Linked DNA regions of Roseiconus lacunae. The protein of the gene in region 1 interacts with the protein of each later gene in a pairwise test. Links are inferred from orthologs where the notes say so. Each region holds a gene or a part of one and is shown on either strand. Other genes may lie near its edges.

Region 1 (7,755 bases):
GTGCGATACGACCGCATTGGCTGCGATTTGGAGTGTCGGCTTTGGCGAACAACCATTGCCAGCGTAGCTCAGTTGGTAGAGCAGCTGATTTGTAATCAGCCGGCCGTGGGTTCGAGTCCCTCCGCTGGCTTTGTTGACTGAGGACCTGTCCGAGAACCGTGAGTCGAACGGATTTGCGTTTGGCGAGTGGTCGAAGACTCAGGGATTTGTTGGGCTTGCGGTGACCGCCGTCGGCTTGCGTCCTGTGTTTTTAAAGCTTCCGAGAGGTTCTTCGGCAAACTAAGTTGACTAGCCCCAGTGACGGGATGACCGAAACTGGCTAAAACGGCAAACCTAAGAATGAGAAACTGTCCGGCGGCGACCCCGACGGAATTTAACAGCACGGAAACAGCGAGAATACGCAGCACGGAATCGCCGAGAGAGAGAATCGCGTTCGAAAGGACGAAAGGGGGTTTGCCCGAGTGGTTAAAGGGGGCGGACTGTAAATCCGCTGGCTACGCCTACATTGGTTCGAATCCAATAGCCCCCATTTGCGACTGTTGAAACTGGAAGGCAGGAGAGTGAATCTCCTGACTCATCGGTCGCGGCGAAGGAAGTCTTCCAGAAAGCGGGTGTAGCACAATGGTAGTGCAGCAGCCTTCCAAGCTGAATACGAGGGTTCGATTCCCTTCACCCGCTCTTCGTTTGCCGTCGCTCAGTCGACGGCCGATCGAGGGTACGGCTGGCAACGGCCAATACCGACCGTTGCTGCTGTAGCTCAGCGGTAGAGCACTTCCTTGGTAAGGAAGAGGTCATGGGTTCAAGTCCCATCAGCAGCTTGTCGGGCACGCGAAATCGTCGCCGCCTTTCCGGGAATTCAAAACTGGAAAGTTCGTGCCGATCTTGTTGATTTTTCGCAATCAGCAATTGCAAGAATCGAGACTTTTCGCAACAACTACGCACCCTCGCCGGTGGTGGGCAAGAATGATCCTCCCATCGGCCATGTAAAGCAATTCCCACAGCGTCCGTGGTGGACGTTCGTGGATACGATTTTCTGTCTGTTTAGAAGAAAACGTTCGGTCGTTGCGACCGTTGGCGTGGCGAACTTCCGTGGGTGTGAACGCGGCCGCCGTGTTGATGGGCTCGCCTGGGGCGTATCCTCGGGCTGGTAGCAAGTCGCCGGACACAGGTGAGTAAGAAATGGCCAAGGCACAATTTGAACGGACCAAGCCCCACGTTAACGTCGGCACGATTGGACACATTGACCACGGTAAAACAACCACGACCGGCGCTATCCTAGCCGTCCAAGCCGCAAAGGGCCTGGCGGAAGCGAAGGGTTATTCGGATATCGCCAAGGGTGGTACCGTTCGTGACGAAACAAAGACTGTGACGATCGCAGTGGCTCACGTCGAGTACGAATCCGATAACCGCCACTACGCTCACATCGACTGCCCCGGTCACGCTGACTTCGTCAAGAACATGATCACCGGTGCGGCTCAGATGGACGGAGCGATCTTGGTCGTTTCGGCCGCGGACGGCCCGATGCCTCAGACGAAAGAGCACGTCCTCTTGGCTCGTCAGGTCGGTGTTCCTTACATCGTTGTTTACTTGAACAAGTGTGACTTGGTCGACGATCCAGAATTGCTGGAGTTGGTTGAGTTGGAAGCCCGCGAACTGCTTAGCAAGTACGACTTCCCCGGCGATGACGTCCCCGTCATCCAAGGTTCGTCGTTGCCGGCTTACAACAACCCCGCCGATCCTGAGGCTAGCAAGTGCATCAGCGACTTGATGGACGCTCTGGATGAGTACATCCCAGAGCCCACTCGCGAAGACGACAAGCCGTTTTTGATGGCGATCGAAGACGTTTTCTCGATCGAAGGTCGCGGTACCGTGGCGACGGGTCGTATCGAGCGTGGTGTCATCAAAGTCGGCGAAGAAGTCGAGATCGTTGGTCTGAAAAGCGACTCAGCGAAGACAACCTGCACCGGCGTTGAAATGTTCCGCAAGGAAATGAACGAAGGTCGTGCCGGTGACAACGTCGGTTGCCTCCTGCGTGGTGTCAAGCGTGAAGAGATTCAGCGTGGTCAAGTCTTGGCGAAGCCAGGTTCGATCACCCCGCACACCAAGTTCGAAGCCGAAGTCTATTGCTTGAGCAAAGACGAAGGCGGACGCCATACGCCGTTCTTCAGCGGTTACCGTCCTCAGTTCTACTTCCGTACCACTGACGTGACCGGAACGGCGAATTTGGAAGGTGCTGAAATGTGCATGCCCGGCGACAATGTCAAAGTGACCGTCGAATTGCACAAGCCGATCGCGATGGACGACGGTGTTCGCTTCGCGATTCGTGAAGGCGGCCGTACCGTTGGTTCGGGCGTTGTCACCAAGATCGTCGAGTAGTCTCGGCTAACCGATGGGGCCGGTGCCCACCGGTCAAATCTTAGAGAAATCCACCGGAGAGCCAGCGGACCGCCTGTCGGGACGTTGGTTCTCTGCGTTAGAATACGTCACCGAAGTGGCTCACAGATGTGGACACTTTGGCAAAGGAGTGTAGCTCAATTGGCAGAGCTCTGGTTTCCAAAACCAGCGGCTGGGGGTTCGAGTCCCTCCACTCCTGCTTTTTAACAGTCATTTTGCTGGTCTGGTGCCAAGACGGGGCTTGCCAGTACGATGATCTCGTTAACGCCCATGACCCGTCAGGATCCCCTGTCGATTCGGGCCCGTTGGCGGCGCGGACGCACCATTACGGTGCGTGACAGTGACGTCGAGTGGCCCCTCGAAATCGAGGAGCTGTCCGCTGGGGCATTTTCCGTCGGCCAGTGATCGGCCACTACCAACACAAGGACCTACCGTGTCTCGAGATATCGCCGGGAGTAACGCGAATTCGACTGCCAGTGGCGGCTCGCTGCTCAGCGAACTGTTCCATACGAGTGTGTTCAAGCCCAATCAAGGACGCGTCGTTCGTCAATTAACGGCGTTGTCGATTTGGGTCATCGTCGCCCTCGGTTGCTGGTCGCTCTACTCGACGCTCAACGGGTCGTTTAGCAGTAACCTGCTGGTCGTTGGTGCCCCAGGCGCAATCCTGTTGATCGGTTTTTGGATCGGCTTCCGTCTCGTAAACTGGCCGATGTTCGCGGACTTTTTGATCGCCGTCGAAGCGGAGATGAAAAAGGTAAGTTGGCCGGCCCGGGACGAAGTGAAGCGAGCCTCGATCGTTGTCATCTTGACAATTGTGATCCTCGCCGTCTCGCTATTCCTGTTTGATATCTTCTGGCAGGCATTCTTCAACATGCTGTGGGCAACGGCTTAACCGATTGTCGCTCGTCAGCGTTGGCGATGCGATTTGCCGCCAACGTCTCATCGAATCCAAAACACTCCCCCCATCATCTTATGTCGGAAGAACCGCAACCCATCGAACCCGATGAAACCGAGTTGAATTCGGAATCGGAAGTCTCGTCCGAAGGTGATGATGCGACCGAAGCGGCTGCCACTGAATCGGCAAGCGACGACGTCCACGTCGATGAAGACGCGGTCGAAATGGATTGGTACATCCTCAAGGTTGCTTTTAACCGTGAAGATTCCATCGCCGACGCACTGCGAAAGCGGATCAAGATGGAAGGCATGGAAGAGTTCTTCGGCGAGGTGGTCGTGCCGAGCGAAGACGTGGCGACGTTTACACGTGACGGAAAAAAACGAATCACTAAACGCAAGCTCCTTCCCGGCTACATTATGGCCCGGATGGCAATCAACGATGACACGTGGTTTCTCGTCCGCGAAACCGGTGGCATTAGTGACTTCACCGGATCGGCCGGAAAGCCAATGCCAATGGATCCGTTGGATGTCGATCGCTTCATCAATCGTCCCGAAACCGAGGACGAAGAGGACGCGCCGATTAAAGTCGGTATCCCCTTCAAGGTTGGTGACCGAGTGCGTGTGAAAGAAGGGAATTTTGAGAACCAGGAAGGTGACGTCGACGCAGTCGATGAAGCGAACGGTCGCGTGACCGTGATTATCAATATCTTTGGTCGGAGCGTTCCGATGGAGCTACACCACTGGCAAGTTGAGCCACTGTAAGTAACCTATCGGCCCTCCAAATATCAACAAAACGTCTCGAAGACAATTAAGCAGTCATGGCAAAGCAAGTTACCGGCCAAGCAAAGTTTCAAGTTCCTGGTGGACAAGCCACTCCCGCACCTCCCGTCGGTACCTCCCTCGGTAAGTTTGGTGTCAACCTGGGCCAATTCGTCCAAGCGTTCAACGATCGTACCAAAGAGTACAACGGGACCCCAATTCCCGTAATCGTGACGGTTTACAATGACCGTAGTTTCGAATTCATCACCAAGAGCCCACCGGCCGCCTCGCTGCTGAAGCAAGCTGCCGGAATCGCAAAAGGCAGTGGTGTGCCCAACTTGGACAAGGTCGCCAAAGTCACCCGCGCCCAGTGTGAAGACATTGCCACCAAGAAGATGGCTGACCTGAACGCGCGAACGATGGATCAAGCGGTCCGCATGATCGAAGGTACCGCTCGCAGCATGGGCATCGAAGTCGAAGGTTAGGGCTTCGTTTCGTATTGAAAAACACGGGTGCGAGTCATCAACCGACGGGTATTTGCCCCGGTTGATGCACCGAAACCGTGGCTAACGCCAAGCGGCTAATCCTAGAGTTATGCTTGCGTTTGGCCCATCAGCCGACGGGCGTTAGCCCCGGTTATTGCACCGAAATTGTAGCTAACGCCATACGGCTAATCCAAAAATCGTGTTGGAACGAGGCACTCGCTGCGATGCGTGGGGCTGACACTCGAATCGGCGGATTGTTTAGATCACGTGCCCCGGGCGATGGTCTTAAATTTTCGTCATCATGGCGACCTTCATGATCGATTGCGTCTTCTGGTCCGGGCCACAATAGCTCGATCGAATGGCAATACCGGGTGACCTCTTCCAGTTCAACCTCGATCGGCTTGTCAGACTCGAGGCAGTGCTAAAGCCGATCGCGCTGCAGCAACAAGACCTCTCGTCGCATGATCTCATGCGAGCGATTCGAGGTCATTTGAGCGATGACGACTACGGACTAGCAACCGCTGTTCTGGCGGTTCAGGGCAAAGCCAAACGCAAGCTAGGCGAAGGGTTCTGGTGGTGCGATGAGCGATCGCTTGCGCAGTCGACGCCAATCGCGGTTGCCCAGCGAAAATCTCGCTGGACTGGCGATGGGGATGTTTACGATCTGTGTTGTGGAATCGGTGCTGACGCGATCGCATTGACAACGTCGAGCACGAAAGTGGTGAATCTTCAAGCGGTCGATGCTGACGCTTTGATCGCGGCGATGGCCGATCGAAATTTAGCGAACGGAAATGGATCCAGGCTTGATCGTAATTGGACAGTCCTCATTGGTCGCGCCGAAGAGCAACTGATTGGCGATCGCTCGTGGGTGCATCTTGACCCCGACCGCCGTCGTGACGGAGGGCGCACGACTCATGTCGATTATTATTCTCCGACGTGGGATGCAGTCGAAAAGATTGCCGAGAAAGCTTGTGGTGGGGTGGTCAAAATCGCTCCCGCTGCATCGCTAGAGGATCGTCCAGAGCGGCATCGCGTTTGGATCTCGCTCCGTGGTAGCGTTCGTGAGCAGTCGGTTCTGTTTGGCGAGTCGATCGCAAAAGCGAGCGATGACTTAGAGGTTTCACTCGCCGGTGGAGGACGTAGTGCGGTAACGATTTCCGAAGACGGCGATGCAATCGTATTTCATGTGACAGCCAAATTGCTCGGCTCCGACACTGCCCCACACGTCGCTCAGCCGCTGCAGTTCATGATCGACCCCGATGCCGCAATTCGGGCGGCAGGACTAACGGATGCCTTTGCTGTTGCCTACGACGCGAAAACGCTGGGCGGCCCCTCCGGATTTCTTACCTCTGATGCCTCGATCGATACCGCAAACGCAATCTGCAAACGGATTCTCTGGTCGGGTAGTAGTGACGACCGGAAATTGCGTCGAACGTTGCGTCAAATGAATTGTTATCCGCAGCGGGTCAAAACGCGCGGTGCAGCCGGTGACGCCAACACTCTTGAACGTCGCTATCGAAACTGTGGTGACAAGCCTGTCGTTCTTTGGATCGGTAAATCGGGACGCCGACAGTATGCGGTCATCAGCGAGGTCTAACGCGAGGTCACCCGTGACGGCCGAATTGCCAAGTGTTCAACGAAGTTGACGGTCGCGTTTAAAGCGACACATCCGTGGCTAAAGCCAGCGGCCAATTTCAGGCACAACCGTGCCCCAATCTTTTCCTATCCACTGCGATAGTGATCGCTTTGAAGTTATCCGCTTCCTTCGCGGAGAGCGAGTTTTCAGATCCGTAATTCGGCTTGATGGGTTTGCCCAACATCTATGTCGCTAAAACAATGCCACTGAAAAATGCCACACATCAAACCATCACGTCCGCACAATCCGGCCGAGTGGATTGTTCATTGAAATCGTCAAATCGTGATTGCAAATTCGGCAGAGCACTGAGGTTCGACCGTCCTTACCGACGAGCGTGGTAGTATGTTCGCCTAGTGCTTTGTTCCAAAGGCTCTAGCTCGGGTCATGCGGCATTCGCTACGGCCGAACTGCGTTTCCTGCGAGACGTCAGCTCCGGTGATTGCGTCGCAATCGTGGCGAACGCCAATCGGCTAATCCAAAATGAACTGGAACAAAGCACTAGGCACAAGAGTTGGGAGTCTGGGGGGAATCGGAAGTGGAACTTGCCGCCGTTATTGAAAAAACGCGCCGTGATCTTTTAGAGTTGACCGCACGAAATCGGCTGGTTCACACGCCGCTGGACGGCAAACGAAAAAGCTGGTTGCAGATTGAGGATGAACGAAGTGACCAGTTGTTCGACCTGATCGTTCGCCAAGGCAAGACGATGTCGTTTTTGCCATCGAACTCGATACCTGATCCAGACGAAGACCCCGAGCGGACGGAGTTCGTGCGAAGCTTCGATGCCGACTCACCGAACTCTGTCTCCGAGCTCCGGAGCCGCAGTTCCGGGCAGGGCATTGTCGAGTCTCGGTCGAACTTGCATTCAACGGAGGAATCGCCCGGTGGTGAACCGTTGGTCGCCGCTCGGCACACGGATCTGTTTTTACAGACGCAGGTCTCGGCCGACTCGCTTGACGACCGTCTTTTAAAGATCTTTTATGAAGCTAGGACGGCGGAAGAAGAACAAGGCACCAGTATTCTTTACCTGGCTTGTGGTTTTTTGCAGTGGCGAGAATCACCAAATTCAGAAGTCAATCGATACGCGCCCTTGCTCTTGATCCCCGTCGAGATGTCACGTCATTCGGCACGTAGCAAGTTTCGTCTCAGTTTCCGTGACGCTGAAATTGTCACGAACCTGTCGATCCAGGCTCGCTTGCGGCAGGACTTTGATTTGTCACTCCCGGATCTTCCCGAAGAAGTCACCGACGACGACGATTGGAGTCCAAGCAGGTACTTTGACCAGATCCGTGAGTTGATCGATGGCCGCGAGGGGTGGCAGGTGCTCGACAACGAGATCTTGCTCTGGTTCTTTTCGTTCACCAAGTTTTTGATGTTTCGTGACTTGTCACCTTCGGCGTGGCCTGACGATCAGGGACTAGAAAACAACGAATTGCTCGCCGGTTTGTTAGGCCAGGGCTTTGGTGAATCGACACTTCTGCCACCGCTTTGCGGCGACGACGATCCGATCGATGAAATGATCAATCCGGCTGATGTGGTGCATGTGACGGATGCCGATTCATCGCAGGCAGTGGTGATCGAAGAGATTAT
Region 2 (5,344 bases), on another replicon or contig:
ATTAATAGGGTGGCCACGGTCACTCCTCTTCGTCCCATGCATTGATTTTTTCGCGGAATGCTTCGACTCTCGCTTGCGCCGGTGCGGTGTCGAAATAGTCTTCGAACCGTACCACCAAACCGCCTTCGATTCGAAACAGCAACGATAACCAAGTCAGCTCACTTGTGTCGCTTCCCTTGATTCTGCCAAATTCAGTACCGTAGGCGACGACTTCGTTGGCGTTGGTATAGTATTTCAATGTCAGAGCGTTTTTATCGGGCCGCTCGAGCAAACCGAAGAAGCGGTCCAAAAATTGTTGGAGTCCCTCCGGCCCTGAGTAATTGCCCGCAAATGGGATCCGCGTCTGATCGCCAGCGATGAACACTTGCAGATCATCGCTGATCAAGTGACGTACCTCGGAGATCATATTCTGCTCGTGCCAGCGATAGGCTTCGACAAATTGCCGAGCGATCGTCTCTGGGTCGCTGCATAGCTGGGATGCACAGACTGATTCTGCCCCGTTGCGACGTAGCGTGTCAGCAATTGCAACTAGGCTTGAGTACCGGACTCCCTTTCCCTGTTCCGTTTTCCCGATCAGTCGGATGGAATACCCGGTCGCCTTGGCGAGTTGAGCTTGTGTCAATCCACAGGACTTCCGCACCTGTGCGATATGAGCCCCATTGGGGACAACGATGTCAGAATCATTCATACTTCGTCGACGGTGTGAATCTAATTGGAGCCGCAAGCGAAAACTGGTGGACGGCAATTTGAGTGGCGTGCAATGTTCAGTCCGCTGATAAGTTCGCTGCCGAATGTACGACACGCTTCGTCGTCTGGGACGATTTTAGAAAGGAAAGCCGCACGGACTGTTCTCTCAGTTCGCTTAGTCGGCACGCAATCGGCATTTTGACGGATTATTGACCCGCCGCAACACCATCAAGCTTGGATCGACTGTCAGATTCGTTATCGTGCGTTCATGGTCCTTTGAATCACACACTTTTGTGAGATGTTTAATTCATGTCCCTGCCTCGCCATGTGCTCAGACCATGGTCACGCTTGAGGTAGTCTCCAGTGCTCTTGTGCGGTCTCGAAGAGCACGGTCGCAAAGAGTGCAATTTGAAATCACTTAATCGAACCATCGAATAACATGACTACGGAGGCATTCAACTTAGGCGCACAGTTGCCAATAACACTGGAATTAACGCACGCTCCCGAAACGTTGCATCAAAGCGTGCGCGGCGTGATTGAAGGCGATGAAAAACTGATCCGTAGCGTCACCGAGAAGATTCGATTTGGAAAGCCCCCACTGCCGCGATCTTGTGTCGAAGGCGTTGATATGCCACTTGTCCTGATAGCTTGAAAGAATTTTGTGGGGCTGGCGTTCTGACTTAACGTTCGTACGTTCTCATTCTCCCGCGGTTTCCGTTATGCTCGATAAGGCAATGGTGATCATCGCAGTGAGATTCATGTTAACGCCAACGCATGAGATGTTGGATTCATTACTCGAAATTGGATGACAGACAGCAACAATGATTCGTTTCTATTTCTCTCTCATCTTATTCACGCTGATTCATTCAGTATCTGGCCTCGCCGACGAAATTGTGTTCAAAAGTGGCCAGACCATGAACGCGACGGTCGTCAAATACTCCAACGGAACTGTTACGATTCAAAAGTCCGATGGATCAGAAATCAATGGCCCTATCAGTCGGGTTGAAAGTATTCGCTTCGGCGATTCGAAAGCATCCGGCTCAGATCACGGCGACGATACGCCGAGAGCCGTAAAGCGAGACATCTTAGCCGCCATCGCGAACTACAAGGGGCAGATCGATCAATCTAAACGCCCCGGGGCGATCGTTGCGATGTATCTCGATACGGAGGATCGTGGCGGAAAGACCGAAAGAAATCGGGTTGAGTACCGTTGCTATCGCGGCGGCGGGTATTCGGGAATCAGAAGCGCGCCTCTACGACAGGCCTGGACCACATTCGAATTCATTTCCAGCCCTGAAAGAGAAGGACCTCGTCGGATTCAGCTCGACCCCGGTCCGCCGTATAAGACTAAGCAAATCGACGTCAACGTCAAATCGGGCGAGGTCACCAACCTTGGTCGTATCGTGTTCGAGAAGGTCCAAGCGGACGGTACCGCCAGTATTTTTGGGATCGTGAAAGGGGCAGACGGAAAAGCAATGCCGAACGTATCAGTCACAGCAGGAAGTCAACGGACCATCACCGACAGCAACGGCAAATATCAGCTAGACGGATTCGGACTAGAAAACGTCTCACTCAAAGCCAGCCAACCAGGTTTCTACGGAGGCGATGGCAAGGTTTCGATTCGAGACATGAGCCGACGTGAGATCGAGCAGGACCTGATTCTTTTCCGGCCGATGCGGATCAAGTTTCGTTATGTGATCAGCGACAAGAAAAGCACTTCGTTCGAAGGGAACAATGTCCAAGAAGGCAGTTTTGTCGTGACCGCCGACTCAGTTTTTAAGCAGCTCAGTGAAGAATACTTTTCTTCTCCATCGTTCCGGGAATTTGCCAAGGACGTGGGTTTGCGATTTTCGCACTATTCAGGTCGGTTAGCGATCGACAACTTTATGGCGCCGATCTACTACCAAGTTGCCGACTCCAACATCCCATTTGAATCGATCCAAGGCGTTGGTAATTTCAGTTCTCAACATGGCCCGGCACTGGAGCAAGGTGTAACGATCCTCATCCGCGGCTTCCGCGATAATAGCCGATCGGGAGTTTCCGATTACTGCGTTAAGCTGCTGGTCGAAGAAATGACTCCGATTCACTGACATCGTATGTTTGCAGCACTAACCAGAAAGTTTGACACCCAGTCGCAATAACTCGAGCGCTGCTTCCGCCGCTTCCTCGCCCTTGTTGCCGACTGTACCGCCACTGCGCTGCAGGGCTTGATCGAGTGTATTGCAAGTGAGCAGCCCAAACCCAATTGGCTTTCGGGTCGTCAGCCCAAGTTGCATGATCGCATCACTAACCGAACGATTGATGTGCTCGTCATGAGTCGTTTCGCCTTTAATAACACAACCGAGGACGATCGCGGAGATCACATCGGTATTCTCCAAAGCGTTCGCACAGACAAGCGGAAGTTCCCACGCACCGGGAACGCGAACGACGCTGACGACATCGCTTCCGTAGCCTGCTTCTTCGAGCGTTTTCAGGCTACCTTGGACCAGCGAATCGCAGATGCTTTCGTTATAGCGACTTGCGACGATGACAATCTTACCGGTGGGGAGTTGACCTTCGATTCCGGTCACTTCAGTCGACATCCTTCACACTCATCAAAAATTCGGCATTGTTTTGAGTTTTTGTCAATCGCTTGACGAGGTCTGCCATCGCATCACTCGGTGACACTTCGATCATCGCACGACGCAGCGACGAGATCCGTTGGTACTCGTCTTTATCGAGAAGCATTTCTTCGCGTCGCGTTCCGCTACGACTGATATCGATTGCCGGCCAAATCCGACGCTCGACAAGACCACGATCGAGGACGATTTCAAGGTTTCCGGTCCCTTTAAACTCTTCAAAGATGACATCATCCATCTTGCTGCCGGTATCGACAAGTGCCGTCGCCAGAATCGTCAGTGATCCACCTTCTTCGGTTTTACGAGCGGAGCCGAAGATCGCCTTGGGCTTTTGCATCGCGCCGGCATCCAGACCGCCGGAGAGCAGTTTTCCGGTTGATTCGCCGTCACTATTGTGGGCTCTCGCAAGCCGGGTGATTGAGTCGAGAAAGACGATGACGTCGGTCCCCGATTCGACCATTCGTTTCGCCTTTTCGATCACCATCTGAGCGACTTGGATGTGCCGCTGGGCGGGTTCATCAAAGGTGCTGCTAATCACTTCGCACTGTGGGCCGCGTATTTCGCGTTCCATGTCGGTGACTTCTTCCGGTCGTTCGTCGATTAGCAGGATAAAGACGTACGCTTCGGGATAATTGTGCAAAACCGCTCGAGCCATGTTTTGCATCAGTATCGTTTTTCCGGCCCGTGGAGGACTGACAATCAATCCTCGTTGCCCGAACCCGATCGGGGTCAGCATGTCCACGATTCGCGTGGAAAGTTCATCGTCGGCATGTTCCATCATGATCCGTCGATCGGGATGCAACGGGGTTAACTCTTCAAACGGAATCGTCGAACCGCGTTGCGAGGGATCGCGACGATTGATTGCTTCAATCCGCAGTAGCGCGAAGTAGCGTTCATTTTCTTTCGGCGGTCGGATTTGTCCGGCGACGTGACTTCCGGTTTGCAATCCGAATCGTCGAATCTGGCTGGGCGAAACATAAATGTCATCGGGACAGGAAACATAGTGATGCTTACTGCTTCGCAAAAAACCGAACCCATCGGGCAAAATTTCCAGCGTGCCTTCGCCATACATCAAACCGCCTGCTTTCATGCGGTTTTTCAAAATGCCGAAAATCAATTCTTGTTTAGGAATCTCCGCCGGGTCCTCGATTCCTTCGGCGGTGGCGAGGGCCACGATGTCCTCTTCGCCCATCGCCTGCAGTTCGGCGAGCGACGTTTGGGGACCGCCTTCACCGGAGGGAATGCCGACACGCTTGCCGACCTTCGTCGCTTCACTGACGATCTCTTCTGGCAGTGAAAGCGGATCCCGCTCGGCGTCGAGTTCACGAATCCGTTGATCGACAACTTTGTCGGGGTGACGTTGCACTTGGCGACCGCGTTTGCCCGGATATCCTCGGGAATTACTATGGCGTTTGTGCATGCGGTCATCGCCGCGGTGGTTTTCGCCCGAAGGCCCTTTCGATTGCATGATTCTGGGGGCGCCCATGGGACGCTAGGGAAGAGAAGGAGCGGGGATTGTCAGCTTTCGCTGGGTGGGATGAAGGGAAAAGGTCTCCCGGAAAATCAGGAGTCGACTCATACGATTTCAACGCGAGCTTAGCGAATGTGATCCGCGCCGAATAAAACTGATCCGATGGTTTTTGTCGATTCCAGACTTCCGTGGCCGAAAAATTGAAAAGGTTTACGTGACTGGGCACTGAGGCATCTATCGAAAAACTGCGAACTGATTCGCCAGCGTTGGCCTGCGTCATTGCCCCAGCAAAACTGAAGCCGCATCCGGCGCCGTCAGATCGCCAGCGAACGTTCAGCGGTTTTCGAATAGGTGTTAATAGTCTAGTCGATCGCTACCCACACAGTCGCCGGACGTCGACCTTTACGCCGAATGATTTCCTACGCATGTCAGATTGAATTGGGTCATCCCGTCCCCTTTTCGATCGCATCCGTGCGTCAATCATCTAGCGGATTAGTGATCGCTCTAGTCCGAAAGACAGTGTTTCTTATGCCCTTCGCCGGCAGGGTCGGGGCGCAGTTTTCCGGAC

What was found. The genes of interacting proteins can lie anywhere in the genome.
Region 2: the proteins of nusG (region 1) and rho interact in binary tests that used the Escherichia coli proteins (3 or more experiments, as listed by UniProt). The link is inferred for Roseiconus lacunae from one-to-one orthologs.

Annotation. Positions count from the first base shown.
Region 1 is NZ_VSZO01000002.1:233,880-241,634, reverse strand. Bases 2,437-5,208 are described here. They hold nusG (transcription termination/antitermination protein NusG), read left to right. Parts: upstream 2,437-3,366; coding sequence 3,367-4,050; downstream 4,051-5,208. Other genes in these bases: FYC48_RS07240 (hypothetical protein), read left to right, coding at 4,891-5,208; rplK (50S ribosomal protein L11), read left to right, coding at 4,107-4,532; secE (preprotein translocase subunit SecE), read left to right, coding at 2,828-3,286. Outside these bases: tuf (elongation factor Tu), read left to right, coding at 1,180-2,376; more of FYC48_RS07240, read left to right, coding at 5,209-6,129; FYC48_RS07235 (DUF4011 domain-containing protein), read left to right, coding at 6,704-7,755. UniProt on the Escherichia coli protein: Part of the processive rRNA transcription and antitermination complex (rrnTAC). The complex forms an RNA-chaperone ring around the RNA exit tunnel of RNA polymerase (RNAP).
Region 2 is NZ_VSZO01000007.1:201,545-206,888, reverse strand. The notes cover bases 2,493-5,344. They hold rho (transcription termination factor Rho), read right to left. Parts: upstream 4,726-5,344; coding sequence 3,259-4,725; downstream 2,493-3,258. Other genes in these bases: coaE (dephospho-CoA kinase), read right to left, coding at 5,281-5,344; ribH (6,7-dimethyl-8-ribityllumazine synthase), read right to left, coding at 2,796-3,269; FYC48_RS10890 (carboxypeptidase-like regulatory domain-containing protein), read left to right, coding at 2,493-2,777. Outside these bases: FYC48_RS10900 (helix-turn-helix domain-containing protein), read right to left, coding at 20-688; FYC48_RS10895 (hypothetical protein), read left to right, coding at 1,127-1,339; more of FYC48_RS10890, read left to right, coding at 1,602-2,492. UniProt on the Escherichia coli protein: Facilitates transcription termination by a mechanism that involves Rho binding to the nascent RNA, activation of Rho's RNA-dependent ATPase activity, and release of the mRNA from the DNA template.